2 regions of the Nonomuraea sp. K271 genome follow, and region 2 is predicted to be linked to the other one. Evidence: riboswitches for the same ligand, from Rfam matches in the RefSeq annotation. Region 2 holds a riboswitch; the other holds the start of a gene.
The links. A riboswitch is a leader RNA that binds a small molecule or an ion and turns the genes downstream of it on or off. The one in region 2 is predicted to bind cyclic di-AMP.
Positions count from the first base shown of each region.

Region 1 (7,117 bases), on a different contig from region 2:
CGCAATGAACAGAATGTAATAAAGGATGCCGAAGACGAGTGCTTCAATGATCCGGGCGGCCAGCCGTTCCCACCATTCCGCGGGCACCGCGTCCGCCCACGGCGGCGTTCCGGCCATAACCCTCACCTCGCGTCTTCGACGGCTCAGGAGCCCTACATTCCGCACCTACCCTCACATACAAAACAGAGGCCGACGGGAAGCCGGCCCCTGTTTCGCGGTTCGAGCGATTACTTGATCTTGACCACCACGGAGTTCGCGAACTTGTCCGCGAACGTCTGCTGCAGCGGCTTGTCCCAGAGCATCGAGGCGCCGTTCAGGCCGCAGACGACGGCCGCCAGCAGGGTGCCGAACGGCAGGAAGTAGAGGATGTAGGCACCCCAGGTCACGCCGGCCCGCTTGATGGCGGCGTCGCCCGGCAGGCCGCCAGGAGGCATCATCTGCCCCACCGGCACGACCTTGATCCCCATGATCATCTTGCCGACCGTCTGGCCCTTCATCTTGTGCATGAGGAAGTCGTAACCGACGTAGACGGCGGTCAGGAGGATCGCCAGCACGATGTTGAGCGCGAACGAGCCGAACAGCCCCGAGGTGGCGCCGCTGGTCGAGTCGTAGCTCACCAGGAAGAGCGCCGTGAGGAGAAGAGACAGCACGACCATCACGATGCCGAACAGGACACCGTCGACGATCCGCGCCACCAGACGCTGCCACCACTCCGCCAGCGGGGCGGGGGCTCCCGGCGGTTGCACGCCGACCGGGCCGTAGCCCGGCTGGCCGTAGGGGGCCTGGCCGTAACCGGCCTGCTGCGGCTGCCCGTAGGCCTGGCCGTACTGCTGCTGGTCGTAGCCGCCCTGCTGGCCGTAACCGGGCTGGGCGTAACCGGGCTGGGACTGCTGGCCGTAGCCCTGCTGCCCGTAACCCTGCTGACCGTACTGCTGCTGGCCGTAGCCGGGCTGGGACTGCGACTGCTGACCGTACTGGGGTTGCTGGCCGTAGCCCTGCTGGTCGTAACCCTGCTGGCCCGACTGCGGCTGTTGGCCGTAGCCCTGCTGGTCGTAACCCTGCTGACCCGACTGCGGCTGCTGGCCGTACTGCTGCTGGCCGTACTGCTGCTGGTCGTACTGCTGCTGGTCGTAACCCTGCTGGCCGTAGCCCTGCTGGCCCGACTGCGGCTGCTGGCCGTAGCCCTGCTGGTCGTAACCCTGCTGGCCCGACTGCGGCTGCTGACCGTACTGGTTCTGGTCGTAACCCTGCTGGCCGGACTGCGACTGCTGGCCGTAGCCCTGCTGCTGACCGTAGTCGGGCTGGGACTGCGGCTGCTGACCGTACTGGGGTTGCTGGCCGTAGGCCGGTTGAGAGGGAGCCTGCTGGCCGTAGCCCTGCTGCTGGCCGTAGTCGGGCTGGGACTGCGACTGCTGGCCATATTGGGGTTGCTGGCCGTAGCCCTGCTGCTGGCCATATTGGGGTTGCTGACCGTAGCCCTGCTGCTGACCGTACTGGGGTTGCTGGCCGTACCCCTGCTGCTGACCGTGGGGGGGCTGCTGGCCGTAGGCGTCGTCCGCTCGGTAGCCGACCACGGTGACGTCGGGGTCGGGCTCGCTGGGGTGGCGGCCCGGGTTCTGCTGGCCGTAGTGGGGAGGCGCAGAGTTCTCGCCGGATTCGTCCTGTGGGTACGGCGGCTGTCCGGTGCTCACCGTGTCACCTCGCTTCGAGTGCGCGCGTGGCACATGTCAGGACACATGCCTGTGCTGCCCAACGTATCGACATAGGTATCAACAATCACCTTTCCGTGTGGTCAAGGTCCGCGTCACCCGACGTCAGATGGAGCAGCATGCGGGTGTTGCCCAGGGTGTTCGGCTTGACGTGTTCCAGGTCGAGGAACTCCGCTACACCCTCGTCATACGAGGCCAGCAGCTCGGCGTAGACCTCGGGGGAGACTGGTGTGCCCTGGATGCGGCGGAAACCGTGCCTCGCGAAGAAGTCGACCTCAAAAGTAAGACAGAATACACGCTGCAGACCAAGATCTTTTGCCTGCTGGATCAGCGCCGAGACGATCCGGTGGCCGACCCCCATGCCTCGGCATTCGGGATCGACGGCCACCGTGCGGACCTCCGCGAGGTCCTCCCAGAGCACGTGGAGCGCCCCGCAGCCGACGACCTGACCGCCGCGCTCGGCCACCCAGAACTCCTGCACGTCTTCGTACAGCGTCACCGTGGCCTTCTTCAGGAGCCGCGGGCCCGCGCCCGCATAGGCGTCGACCAGGCGCCTGACCCCCCGCACGTCAGGCGTGCGAGCACGCCGGACCACCACCGCGGTCTCGGGCACAGTCAGTTCGGCCACCTGCTCCATGGCTCTCCAGAGTACAGATGTCATTACGGCTCGGACCTAACTCGCATGTCTCCGCCCATCCTGTTACAACTCGTGGCCGAGCGAGCACGACGTCGCGCCCGGGCCTCGTCTGGGAGGAAGCACCACATACGTCCCCACCGGCACGACTGCCACCGAGATCCCCTTGTGACACTTCGGTTGCGAAACCTCTACAGAGTTGGCAGTTCTGGTTGAGCAGGAACCCGGAGTGCATTAGTGTCCAGCGACGATGATCCCCGCGTGTCGCGCGCGGGGAGGCACGCTCAATTCCCCTTCAGGGAAGCCGGGGACCCGCCGGTGGCGACCGCCATCACGGGGTGAATCCGAGTTTTTCGGTAGGGCTGCTCCGGCCCGAACCCGTCAGCTAACCCGGTAGGCGTCTATGAGAGGAGCATGGTTGGTGAAGCGCACGCTCGACCGTGGGAGGAAGTCGCCGGGCAGGCACGCCGGCCCTCCGCGACGCCCCCGGTCGCGCCACCGCCTCGGTGTGGCAAGTCTCACAATCGCCGCGCTGCTGCTGTCGGTTCCCACCGGCCCTGCCTTCGCCGACCCCAAGCCCTCGCTCAAGGACCTCGCCTCGCGGGTCGAGAAGATGCACACCGAGATCGAGACGCTCACCGAGCAGTTCAACGGCCAGCGGGAGAAGCTGAAAACGGCCAAGAAGGCCGCCGAGGCCGCGCGTAAGACGCTGGCGGCCAGTGAGGCGGACCTGTCGGCCAAGCGCGCCAAGGCCGCCCTGCTCGCCCAGAACGCCTACATCACGGGCGGGCTGAGCCGGGCGCTGGCGTTCACCTCCTCCGAGAACCCCGACAACTTCCTCGACAGCGCCGCGACCACGTTCGCCATCGAGCAGCGGCAGGGCGAGGAGCTCAACCAGCTCATCAAGGCCATGAAGGCCGCCGAGCGCGCCAGGGCGGGCGCCAAGTCGCGCATCACCGAGGTCGAAAAGATCGTCAAGGATCTCGACGCCAAGCGCGGCAAGATCAGCAAGCTGGTCGCCAAGGTCGAGAGCAACCTGTTCAGGCGGGCGCTGGGCGAGGCCGGCCGTCCCGGCACGCGCGCCACCCGCGTCAACCTGCCGATCGCCGGCAGCGGCAAGGCCGCGCAGGCGGCACGGTGGGCGCTCACACAGCAGCTCAAGCCGTACGTCTGGGGCGCCGAGGGTCCCGGCTCCTATGACTGCTCCGGCCTGGTGATGGCGGCCTATCAGCGGGTGGGCATCTCGCTGCCGCACTACACCGGCAACCAGTGGACGGCCGGCCGGCACATCTCACGCGACGAGATGCGCCCTGGTGATCTGGTGTTCTTCTACAGCGACCTGCATCACGTGGGCATCTATCTCGGCGGCGGCATGATGGTGCACGCTCCTCGGACGGGTGATGTGGTGCGGATCGCGTCGATCGAACGGCGGCCGTTCGCGGGTGCGGTGCGCATCGCCGACTGAAAGCCCCTGGCCCGGCGGCGGGCGCCCGCTAGATCAGCTGGCGGCGTGCCGCCCATGCCACGGCCTCGATCGCGGTGGCGACGCCGATGCGGTCGCAGATGCCGCGCAACCTCCGGCGTACGGTGCGGCCGCTGATGTCCAGGTGTCTCCCCACTCGATCAACCGTGACTCCTCTGGCGAGTTCCGCCAGTAACGCCAGATCCGCATGGCTCAGCTCAACGCCTTCAGTGAGCACTTCCATCGGGAGCCCTCCCCCCAACAGCAGGCCTGGACCCCTCTTAGCCAGGCCACAGCCGCTCCTCGCAGACGGTAAACGCATCATGGAAAGGTCGTCAAGCACACAATCGCCGCCCTTGACCAGCGCAGTTGACATGATTCGCCGTACATGGCCGGGTCGCGTGGGCCGGCACGTTCCGCCGCGCCACGCACCATGCGCCCGCCGTTTCCGTCACGCTCGATCCGGTGCCGACCGGCCCGGTTTTTGATCCCTCCGCCGGCGGGTTTCTGCATGATCCATACGACGCGCAGCCGCTCTCCACCACGGGCTGCGGCACGCGGCGACCCGTTATTTCCGGACCCGGCCGGTGGCCGCCGCCCTCGTGGCCGTGGAGCGGCGGACAAGCTCCTGGAGCACGCCGTACGCCCGGCCACGGTCTTGACCCGGAGCTGACAAGCCCGTACGGATCGGGGGCGACGGCCCGCGTCGTGCCGCACGGCACGAACGTGAGCGCCCGGAAGACCATGCCTCCGGGCGCTCGATCCTGCGAGGGTCAGTGGGTTGGCTTCACCAGGGGGAACAGAATGGTCTCCCGGATGTTCCTGCCGGTGAAGGCCATGATCATGCGGTCGATGCCGGCGCCCATGCCGCCCGTCGGCGGCATCGCGTATTCGAGCGCCTGCAGAAAGTCCTCGTCGAGCTGCATGGCCTCCGGGTCGCCGCCCGCGGCCAGCAGGGACTGCTCGACCAGGCGGCGGCGCTGCTCGATGGGGTCGTTGAGCTCGGAGTAGGCGGTGCCGAGCTCGGTGCCGAACCCGATGAGGTCCCACTTCTCGGTCACGAGCGGGTCGTCGCGGTGCTGCCGGGCCAGCGGCGAGGTCTCCAGCGGATAGTCCATGACGAACGTGGGCTGGATGAGCGTGTGCTCCACGAGCGCCTCGAACAGCTCCTGCACGAGCTTGCCCGGACCCCACTTCGGGTCCCACGGGATCTCGCGCCGGTCGGCGATCTTGCGCAGCTCTTCCAGCGACGTCGAGGTCGTGATCTCCTCGCCGACGGCCTCCGACACCGCGCCGTAGAGGGTGATGCGCGGCCACTCGGGGATGCCCAGGTCGACCTCGACGCCGTCGTGCACGACCACCGTGCCGTCCAGGGCGGCCACCACGGCCTTCTGGTACATCCGCTGGGTGAGGTCGGCCATGTCGTGGTAGTCGAGGTAGGTGCCGTAGGCCTCGATCATGGTGAACTCGGGGTTGTGCGTCGAGTCGGCGCCTTCATTGCGGAAGTTGCGGTTGATCTCGAAAACCTTCTCGATGCCGCCGACCACGAGCCGCTTGAGATAGAGCTCGATCGCGATGCGGAGATAGAGCTCCATGTCGTACGCGTTGATGTGCGTCTTGAACGGCCGGGCCGTGGCGCCGCCGTGGATCGGCTGCAACATCGGCGTCTCGACTTCGAGGTAGCCCTCCTCGTGCCAGAAGTCGCGCACCGCGCGCACGGTGGCGCTGCGGACCCTGGCCATCTTCCTGGACTCGTCGTTGACGATCAGGTCGACGTAGCGCTGGCGGACCCGCGCCTCCGGGTCGGTGAGACCGACGTGCTTCTCCGGCAGCGGCCGCAGGCACTTGCTGGTGATTTGCCAGCTGTCGGCGAGAACGGACAGCTCACCCCTGCGCGAGGTGATGACCTCGCCGGTCACGCCCACGTGGTCGCCCAGGTCGACGTCGCGCTTCCAGCGGGCCAACGACTCCTCGCCGACCTTGTCGAGCGAGATCATGACCTGCAGGTCGGCGCCGCCGTCGCGGAGGGTGGCGAAGCAGAGCTTGCCGCCCACGCGGTTGAGCATGACGCGCCCCGCGACCGAGACCGTGTCACCGGTGGCGGTGTCGGGCTCCAGGCCCTGGTATTTCTCCCTGACCTCGGCGTTGGTGGCCGTGCGTGGGAAGTTCACCGGGTAAGGGTCGACGCCCTCGCTGCGAAGGCGGTCGAGCTTCTCCCTCCGGATGCGCATCTGCTCGGGAAGTTCGTCGCTCACACCAACAAAGGGTAGGGGATCCGGCGAACCACAGGGACTCGCGCGGGTCTCAGGCCGCGTTACGGTGGTAGATCAGCCGCAGCCCGATGAGGGTCAGCCACGGCTCGTGCACGTCGATCGAGCGTGACTCGCCCACGACCAGCCCCGCGTGCCCGCCGGTGGCCACGACCGTCACCTCGTCGGGGTCGTCGGCCAACTCGGCGGCGATGCGCTCGACGATGCCGTCGACCTGGCCGGCGAAGCCGTAGATGATGCCCGCCTGCAGGGCCTCCACCGTGTTCTTCGCGATCACCGAGCGGGGGCGTACGAGCTCGACCTTGTGCAGTTGCGCTCCGGCGGCGGCCAGGGCGTCGACGGAGATCTCGATGCCGGGCGCGGTGACCGCGCCGACGTATTCGCCCTTGGCCGACACCGCGTCGAACGAGGTGGCGGTGCCGAAGTCGACGATGACGCACGGGCCGCCGTACTGGTCGATGGCCGCGAGCGCGTTGACGATGCGGTCGCTGCCGACCTCCTTGGGGTTGTCCATGCGTACGGGGACGCCGGTGCGGATGCCCGGCTCCACGATCACCGCATTCACGTCACCGTAGTAGCGGCGGCACATCTCGCGCATCTCGTTGAGCACGCTCGGCACGGTGGAGCAGATGGCGATGCCGTCGATGTCGGCCCCTTTGAGCAGCGGCGACTGCGTCAGCAGACCCTGCAGCACGACCGCGATCTCGTCGGCGGTGCGGCGGGCGTCGGTGGCCAGCCGCCAGTGCTCGATGACGTCCTCGCCCTCGAACAGCCCCAGCACCGTATGGGTGTTGCCGACGTCGATCGTGAGCAGCATCAATTACCCCCGCAGATCCAGTGCGATGTCAAGGGCCGGCGCCGAGTGCGTAAGCGCTCCCACCGCAAGGTAGTCCACGCCAGTGTCGGCCACATCACGAGCCGATTCCAAGGTCAATCCCCCGCTCGCTTCAAGGGCAACCCTGTTTCCCACCCGCTTTTTCACGATATGTACGGCACGCGCGGTGTCCTCGACCGTGAAGTTGTCCAGCAGGATCTCCTCGGC
Region 1 covers NZ_JAAAHR010000075.1:23,503-30,619, reverse strand. The annotation lists gene GUY59_RS24820 (RDD family protein) at 1-117, opposite strand, end outside; gene GUY59_RS50830 (RDD family protein) at 228-1,691, opposite strand; gene GUY59_RS24810 (amino-acid N-acetyltransferase) at 1,777-2,346, opposite strand; cyclic di-AMP (ydaO/yuaA leader) riboswitch at 2,615-2,758, shown strand; gene GUY59_RS50825 (C40 family peptidase) at 2,852-3,808, shown strand; gene GUY59_RS51430 (hypothetical protein) at 3,837-3,962, opposite strand; gene lysX (bifunctional lysylphosphatidylglycerol synthetase/lysine--tRNA ligase LysX) at 4,579-6,060, opposite strand; gene GUY59_RS24790 (type III pantothenate kinase) at 6,110-6,892, opposite strand; gene GUY59_RS24785 (L-aspartate oxidase) at 6,896-7,117, opposite strand, start outside.
Region 1: linked by a shared signal. The riboswitch ahead of GUY59_RS50825 (C40 family peptidase) and the one ahead of GUY59_RS03150 (glycoside hydrolase family 25 protein) in region 2 are both predicted to bind cyclic di-AMP.

Region 2 (7,117 bases):
CAGCCGGGGCGCCGAGCGTTCGGCCTCGGGCAGGGCGGCGTTGACCGCGTACGCCTCGTCGATCATCGCGTAGACGGCGTACGCCTTGGCCAGCGGGTGCCTGACCACGTGCAGCGGGAAGGAGAAGGCGTAGAAGACGTGGCGGAAGTTGACCACCAGGACGGTCAGGGCGATCGCGCCCAGCGGCGTGACCGTGGCCGCCATCCCCACCACCAGCAGCTCCACGGAGCCGGCGAACGCGGACAGCGACAGGGCGGGGGCCAGCCACCAGGGCAGGCCGGCCTGGACGACCATCAGCCCGAGCGCGACCCCCAGCGGGAGGATGCCCAGCCCGGCGGAGAACGAGTCGCGCACCCCCGCGGCGATCTGCTGCCGCCGGGTGGCTGGGATGGACGCTGGGATGGACGCTGGGATGGACGCTGGGATGGACGCTGGGATGGACATGGTGACCTGCGGGGGAACGTGTTCTCGCACTTCTCAATGGTCTCGCGAAACACGTGCCATGTGGTTGCCGGAATTGCCCGTCAAGCGGCTTGTGGTGCAATCTTCTCACCGTGGATGCGATCGACCGAGCAATAATCAGCGAGCTGGAGCGCGAAGGGCGCCTGACGAATGTCGAGCTGGCCCACCGGGTCGGGCTCACCACGGGGCCGTGCCTGAGACGCGTCCAGCGGCTGGAGGCCGACGGCGTCATCCGCGGCTACCGGGCCGTCATCGACCCCGCCGCCGTGGGGAGGTCCTTCGAGGTGCTGATCGACCTCACCCTCGACTCGCAGGACGCGGGGACCGTGGAGCGCTTCGAGCGCACCCTGGCGCAGGCCGAGGAGGTCGTCGAGCTGCGCCGCCTGTTCGGCACCCCCGACTACTTCATGCGCGTGGCCGTCGCCGACCTGGCCGCCTACGAGACCTTCCTCAGCCAGTACGTCATGACGATCCCGGGCGTGAGGGGCGTCACGTCGAACTTCACGATGAAGAACATCAAGTCGGCCCCGTGACGGCGGGCTGGATCCAGCCCTCCTCTCACGCGCGGTGGGCGGCCGCGTGGCGGGAGGTGTCCTCGGTCAGCGCGGAGGCGGCGATGTCGGGCCGGTGCTCGCGCGCCAGGCGTACCGCGTCGGCCGACGTGGCCGCCTCGGCGGCCACCTCAAGGTCATCTCCACGTCGAACGCCCCACACCTGTGGCGCGACGCGACCGTGGCCCGTACGTTCGCCGAGTGGTGCGGCGTCGTGGACGTCGTGGTCGCCGTGCAGCTGATCGCCCTGGTGCGACGGGGATCCCAGGCGGCGGCCGGTGGCGCTCCGTGCGGACGGCCACTGCGGACGGCCACTGCAACTGCGTGCAGAAAGCCCGGCAGCGCTGGATCATCGCCGGCCTGTGATCGACGATAAAGGGCCGGAAGCATCCCTCACAGGAAAGGCCGATGTCATGCGTACACGCTTATGGGCGGTGCTCGCCGCCACGATCGCCGCGGTCCTGCTGGCGGCGCAGCCCGCGGCGGCCCAGGCGACGGTGGAGTTCTCCGCCGACTCCGGCGACCGGTGCCGCCACGGCGTCACCGAGGGCACGCTGGAGTGGGTGGAAGGACCCGTCATCCGGCCCGCGGTCGAGGTCGAGGGCACCCTGTCCGACAGCGCCGGCCCGTCGATCTGCGCCCCCGACGACATGCACTCCCGCGCCACCTTCACCGCCTACAACGGCGCCACCGTCGTCGACTCCGAGGAGGCCAAGGCGGACGACGCGACCGTGGCGGTGACGATCGCGCTGTCCGACGCGACCGGAGTCACCTCCATCGACCGCGTGGTCGTGCAGGTGTGCCGCTACAGCAACTCCCCGTTCGGAACCAGCTACTGCGGCCAGGCGGCCGAGTACAAGATGCCCTGAGGCGTGAACGGGGCGGCATCCTGGCCGGGTGCCGCCCGCGCGCCCTTGTCCGGCGCGTGAGCTTACTTGACGCCGCAGGCGGGAAGGCGGATGCACGGGGGCCGCGATCGGCTGGGAGGCGTCATGGTCACTTCGCGAGGCGTCTTCAGGCGCAAACCGGTGGAGCAGATCGCCACCGAGCACGAGGGGGAACTCGCCAGGACACTGGGGTTGTGGCAGCTGACCGCCATCGGCGTGGGCGGCATCATCGGTGCGGGCATCTTCGCGCTGGCCGGCGCGGTCGCCAACGAGACCGCGGGACCCGCCGTGCTGGTGTCGTTCCTCATCGCGGGTGTCGCCAGCGCCGCCGCCGCGCTGTCCTACGCCGAGTTCGCGGGAATGATCCCGAAGGCCGGGTCCGCCTACACCTACGGGTACGCCGTCCTGGGGGAGATCGTCGGCTGGTTCATCGGCTGGGACCTGCTGCTGGAGTACACCGCGATCGTCGCGGTCGTCGCCATCGGCATCTCCGGCTATTTCGGCTTCCTCGTCCAGGAGCTGGGGTTCGGGCTGCCCGCGTGGATGCTCGGCGCGCCCGGCACCGGCGAGGGACGCGTGGTGGACCTGTTCGCGGTGCTGCTCTGCCTGCTCATCGCCTTCCTGCTGAACCTCGGCATCCGCACCGCCGCCCGGTTCGAGACGTTCGTGGTGGGGCTGAAGGTCGCGGTCGTGCTGCTCGTCATCGTGGTCGGCTTCTTCCACATCAACACCTCCAACTATCACCCCTTCTTCCCGTACGGGATCGGCGGGGCCATCACCGGAGCCGCCACCGTGTTCTTCGCGGTGTTCGGCTACGACGCGATGAGCACGGCGGCCGAGGAGTCACGCGACGCGCAGCGGCACATGCCCAAGGCGATCATCTACTCCCTGATCATCGCCATGGTGCTGTACGTGCTGGCCACGCTCGTGCTGACCGGCATGCAGAACTACCGGGAGATCGACCCCGAGAGCGGCTTCTCCTCGGCGTTCGTCTCGGTCGGGCTGTCCGGGCTGGCGTCGGTGATCGCGGTGGGTGCCATCATCGGCATCCTCACCGTCATGTTCACGTTCATGCTCGGCGTGACCCGCGTGTGGTTCTCGATGAGCCGCGACGGGCTGCTGCCGCAGTGGTTCGCCAAACTGCACCCGGTACGGCGCGTGCCCTCGCGTGTCACCTGGATCGTGGGCGTCGCCTCCGCCGTGATCGCCGGGTTCCTGCCCATCCAGGAGGCCGCCGAGCTGACGAACATCGGCATCCTGCTGGCGTTCGTCGTCGTCTGCCTGGCCGTGATCGTGCTCCGTTACCGCCGGCCCGGCCTGCGCCGGCAGTTCCGCACGCCCGGGATGCCGGTCGTGCCGGCCATCGGGGTGCTCTTCTCGATCTGGCTGATCACCTTCCTGGATCCGGCGACCTGGCTGCGCTTCGCCGCCTGGTTCGTGCTGGGGCTGGTCATCTACTTCGCCTACAGTCGCCGGCACTCCGCCCTGGAACAACCGCCGGCCGGGCCGGGCGAGCGCTGACGTACCGGACTGTGTGCCTGCGATCACACCGGGAAGGTGTCACGAAGCGAGGGCCGCGGGAGTCATGAGAGGGACATGACCCTCACAGTCAAGGAACGATCATGACCGATACCCGTACCGCTCTCCTGCGTGATCTGCACAAGCCCGGCGACCCGCTGATCCTGCCGAACGTGTGGGACGCGGGCAGCGCCACCGTCGTGGCCGAGGCCGGCTTCCCCGCCCTGGCGACGGCCAGCGCGTCCATCGCCGCCCTGCTGGGGCGCGGCGACCACCAGCAGGCGCCCGTCGAGGAGATGCTCGACATGGCCGCCAGGATCATCAGGGCCGTGGACGTACCGGTGACCGTCGACGCCGAGGGCGGCTACGGCCTGCCGGCCGGCGAGCTCGTCGAACGGCTCACCGCCATCGGCGCGGCCGGGTTCAACATCGAGGACACCGACTACCCGGGCGGGGGACTGGTCGACGCCGGCACGCAGGCCGAGCGCATCGCCGCACTCCGGGAGGCGGGCCCCGACCTGGTGATCAACGCGCGGATCGACGTGTTCCTGACCGGCTCGACGTCGGCCGAGGAGGTCGCGGAACGCGGGCGCCGCTACCTGGAGGCCGGCGCCGACTGCGTCTTCCCCATCCTGGCCCCGTCGGAGAAGGTGGTCGGCGACCTGGTGGAGGCCGTCGCCGGGCCGGTCAACGTCACCTGCATGCCCGGCATGGACCTGGGCAGGCTGGCCTCCCTCGGCGTCGCCCGCGTCTCGTTCGGCCCGTTGACGTACCTGACCGCGCTGGATGCGCTCAAGGCCATGGCGGGACGCATCCGCGCGGGCCGGGACCCGTACGCGGCCTGACCGGCGCGCGGAGGGCGGGCCGGCCCTCCGCGCGTCAGGCGGAGGCGCGGCCCAGGGCCCGCAGCTCGTCGGGGGAGAGCGCCGAGACGTTCTGGTCGATGGGAGTGTCGGAGTACTGGTGGATGGTCCAGGTCTTCCAGTCGGCGGGCGGCGTCACCGTCCCCTTAGGCTTGCTGTAGTGGGCCACCCACAGCGGGTACTCGGCCAGGCCCTTGCCGTGGGTGTCGGCGAAGTTCCAGCCGCTGTAGAACATCGGGGTAACCCCCGTCTCGGCCTTCACGTGCGACAGCCAGGCCTTGGCCCAGGCGTTGACCTCCTCGACGGACTTGCCGTCGGTGGTCTCCAGGTCCAGCACCAGCAGGTCACCGGGCTGGGAGGACTGCGAGTTCACCATGGACAGGAAGTGCTCGGCCTCGGCGATGGGGTCGTTGGCGGGGTGCCCGTAGTGGTACGCGCCGCGCACGATGCCCTTCTTGCCCAGCTCGCTCCAGTGCCGGGCGAAGGCGGCGTCACGGAAGTCGGTTCCTTCGGTGGCCTTGATGATGCCGAACTGTGCGGGGCTGGCTGCCCAGTCGTGCTGCGGCTGGTAGTTGGACACGTCCTGGCCGTAGGTGAGCGTCGGCTGCTCGGCCGCCTGGGCCGATTCCGGCTCGACGGGGGACGCGTACGCGGGCGCGGTCGCGCCCGACAGAGCGGCGGTTCCGGCCAGCAGGGCGCCGGCGGCGGAAAGGGTGAGGCGTCGGGTGAGTTCGCGCATGGGGGATCGACTCCTTGCTTCCATGTGCCTACCGGGTTAGCTGACGGGTTCGGACGTGGAAGTGCCCTACGCACGCGGCCGTCGGCCGGCGTGCGATTCACCCCGGAAAGGTGGGTCCCCGGTTCCGCGCTGTGCGGATTCGGCCTGTCAATGTCGCGGCAAAGGGCGGGGCTAACGATCACCGTCGGCCTCTGCCGTAATCCCCAGAAAGGTATATACAGCCCCATAAACGCTGCAAGCGGTATAAATCCCCATGCAATGTGTTTTTACCTTGAGAAGCCCTGGACCGCCGTGTGCGCAGACGTTCCAGGGCTTTGGCAAAATTTTCGGCACCGTACGCTGGCCCCTACCGTACGGCCCCGCGCCTGATGAGTACGCCGGGCCATGTCGACCAGGTCCTGCGGCTCGGGACCCGCGAGGTCGGCCTAGCGTCCCCGGGGCTCGCCGACCGCGATCTCGGCCGACAAGCCGGCCACGTCGGCGGGCACGAGCGCATGTGCGTCATCGCCGAGAAGGTGGCCGACGCCCACCGGGCATGGCGGGACAGCCTCGCCGGCGTCACCCTCGCCGACATTCTCACCGAGCTGCCGGAGTGGGCGCCGGCCCGGCTCGGATGATCCGCCGATGCGGACGCCGCATGAATGCCGGCGCGCGACTACGGGACGGTCGCCCGGCCTGCACTGCTTACGTCGCCTGGTCCCAGACCTCGGCGAGCAGGCCGTTCAGTTTCTCCGGAGCCTCCACGTGGGGGCAGTGGCCGCCGCCGGGGACCGACGTGTGACGGCCGCCGATGCGTTCCGCGGTGATGCGGGCGCAGGCCATGAGCGGGACGCCCCCGCGCTCACGATAGAGCTCGGGCGCGCTCTCCCACGTTCCTGAGATCACCAGCTTGGGGAACGCGGCCGCCCGCAACGCGGCGAGCGGGACCCCGGCCTCCCAGCACACCCGTTCGCGCAGCGCGGTGCCGGCGGCACGCAACCGCGGCTCGCTCGCCTCCAGCGGAAGGCTGCCGGTAGAGCCGCCGGAGGCCTGCAGCCACTGCTCCGGCGTCAGCTCGGGCAGCTCGGCGTAAGCCGTACGGTTGGTGCGCAGGGCGTCCGCCACGGCCGGGTCGTCGGCAGCGGCCTGATAACAGCCGGGCTCGATCAGGGTGAGCGAGCGCACCGCCTCGGGGCGGCGGGCGGCCGCGATCATGGCGCCGACCCCGCCGTACGAGTGGGCGACGAGGTGTGCGCCGTCACCGAGCAGCTCGGCGATGTCGTCGGCGTCCGCCAGGTAGTCGCTGGGAAACCTCTCCCCGGCGTCCGGGCTGCCCCCGTACCCGCGCCGGTCCATGAGCAGCAGACGGAAGCGGGCCGCCAGCGGCGCCTGGGCGGCGAAGCCGTAGGAAGGGTCATCGCCCCAGCTGGTGGAGCCGTGCACGAAGAGCACAGGCGGCGCGCCATGCGGGCCCATCGCGGTCACGTGCACGCTGCCCGGCAGCGGCCCGTTCGCACGGAACAACGGCGTGTCGGTGGGAGGGGGCATGACACACTCCTAAACATCGTTCATCGCTCTTGAACACTGTCTAATACGGCTGAACGACGACCGTCAATTCGGGGTACGGTGATCCCGTGTCCTCCGCAGACTTCTCCGACGGGTCCGTGTGGCTGCGTCCCCAACGGCCGCCGCGCGACCGCCGGCTCACCCGTGACCAGATCGTCGACGCCGCCGTGGCCGTGCTCGACTCCGACGGTCACCGAGGCCTGTCGATGCGCCGGATCGCCGCCGGCCTCGGCGTGACCGCCGGGTCGCTCTACTGGTATGTGCGCACCAAGGACGACCTGCTCGAACTCGCGCTCGACCGCGTGCTGGGGGAGGTGTGCGCCGCGCCCGACGTGCCGGACTGGCGGCGGGCGCTGGCCACCCTGGCCCGCCACCACCGCGACATGCTCCTTCGGCACCAGTGGGCGCTGTCGGAGCTGACCCTGCGGTCCAACCTGGGGCCGAACGCGCTGGCCCTGGCCGAGAAAGGGCTGCGCCTGCTGGCGCGTGCCGGGTTCGCCGACGCGGACCTGGACGCGGCGATGGCGACCGTCAATGACCACGTGGTCGGGT
Region 2 covers NZ_JAAAHR010000005.1:104,007-111,123, forward strand. The annotation lists gene GUY59_RS03120 (AzlC family ABC transporter permease) at 1-474, opposite strand, end outside; gene GUY59_RS03125 (Lrp/AsnC family transcriptional regulator) at 555-995, shown strand; gene GUY59_RS49765 (hypothetical protein) at 1,021-1,143, opposite strand; gene GUY59_RS03135 (hypothetical protein) at 1,427-1,882, shown strand; gene GUY59_RS03140 (amino acid permease) at 2,006-3,421, shown strand; gene GUY59_RS03145 (isocitrate lyase/PEP mutase family protein) at 3,523-4,263, shown strand; gene GUY59_RS03150 (glycoside hydrolase family 25 protein) at 4,298-5,020, opposite strand; cyclic di-AMP (ydaO/yuaA leader) riboswitch at 5,031-5,175, opposite strand; gene GUY59_RS47265 (hypothetical protein) at 5,389-5,637, shown strand; gene GUY59_RS03165 (alpha/beta fold hydrolase) at 5,705-6,547, opposite strand; gene GUY59_RS03170 (TetR/AcrR family transcriptional regulator) at 6,634-7,117, shown strand, end outside.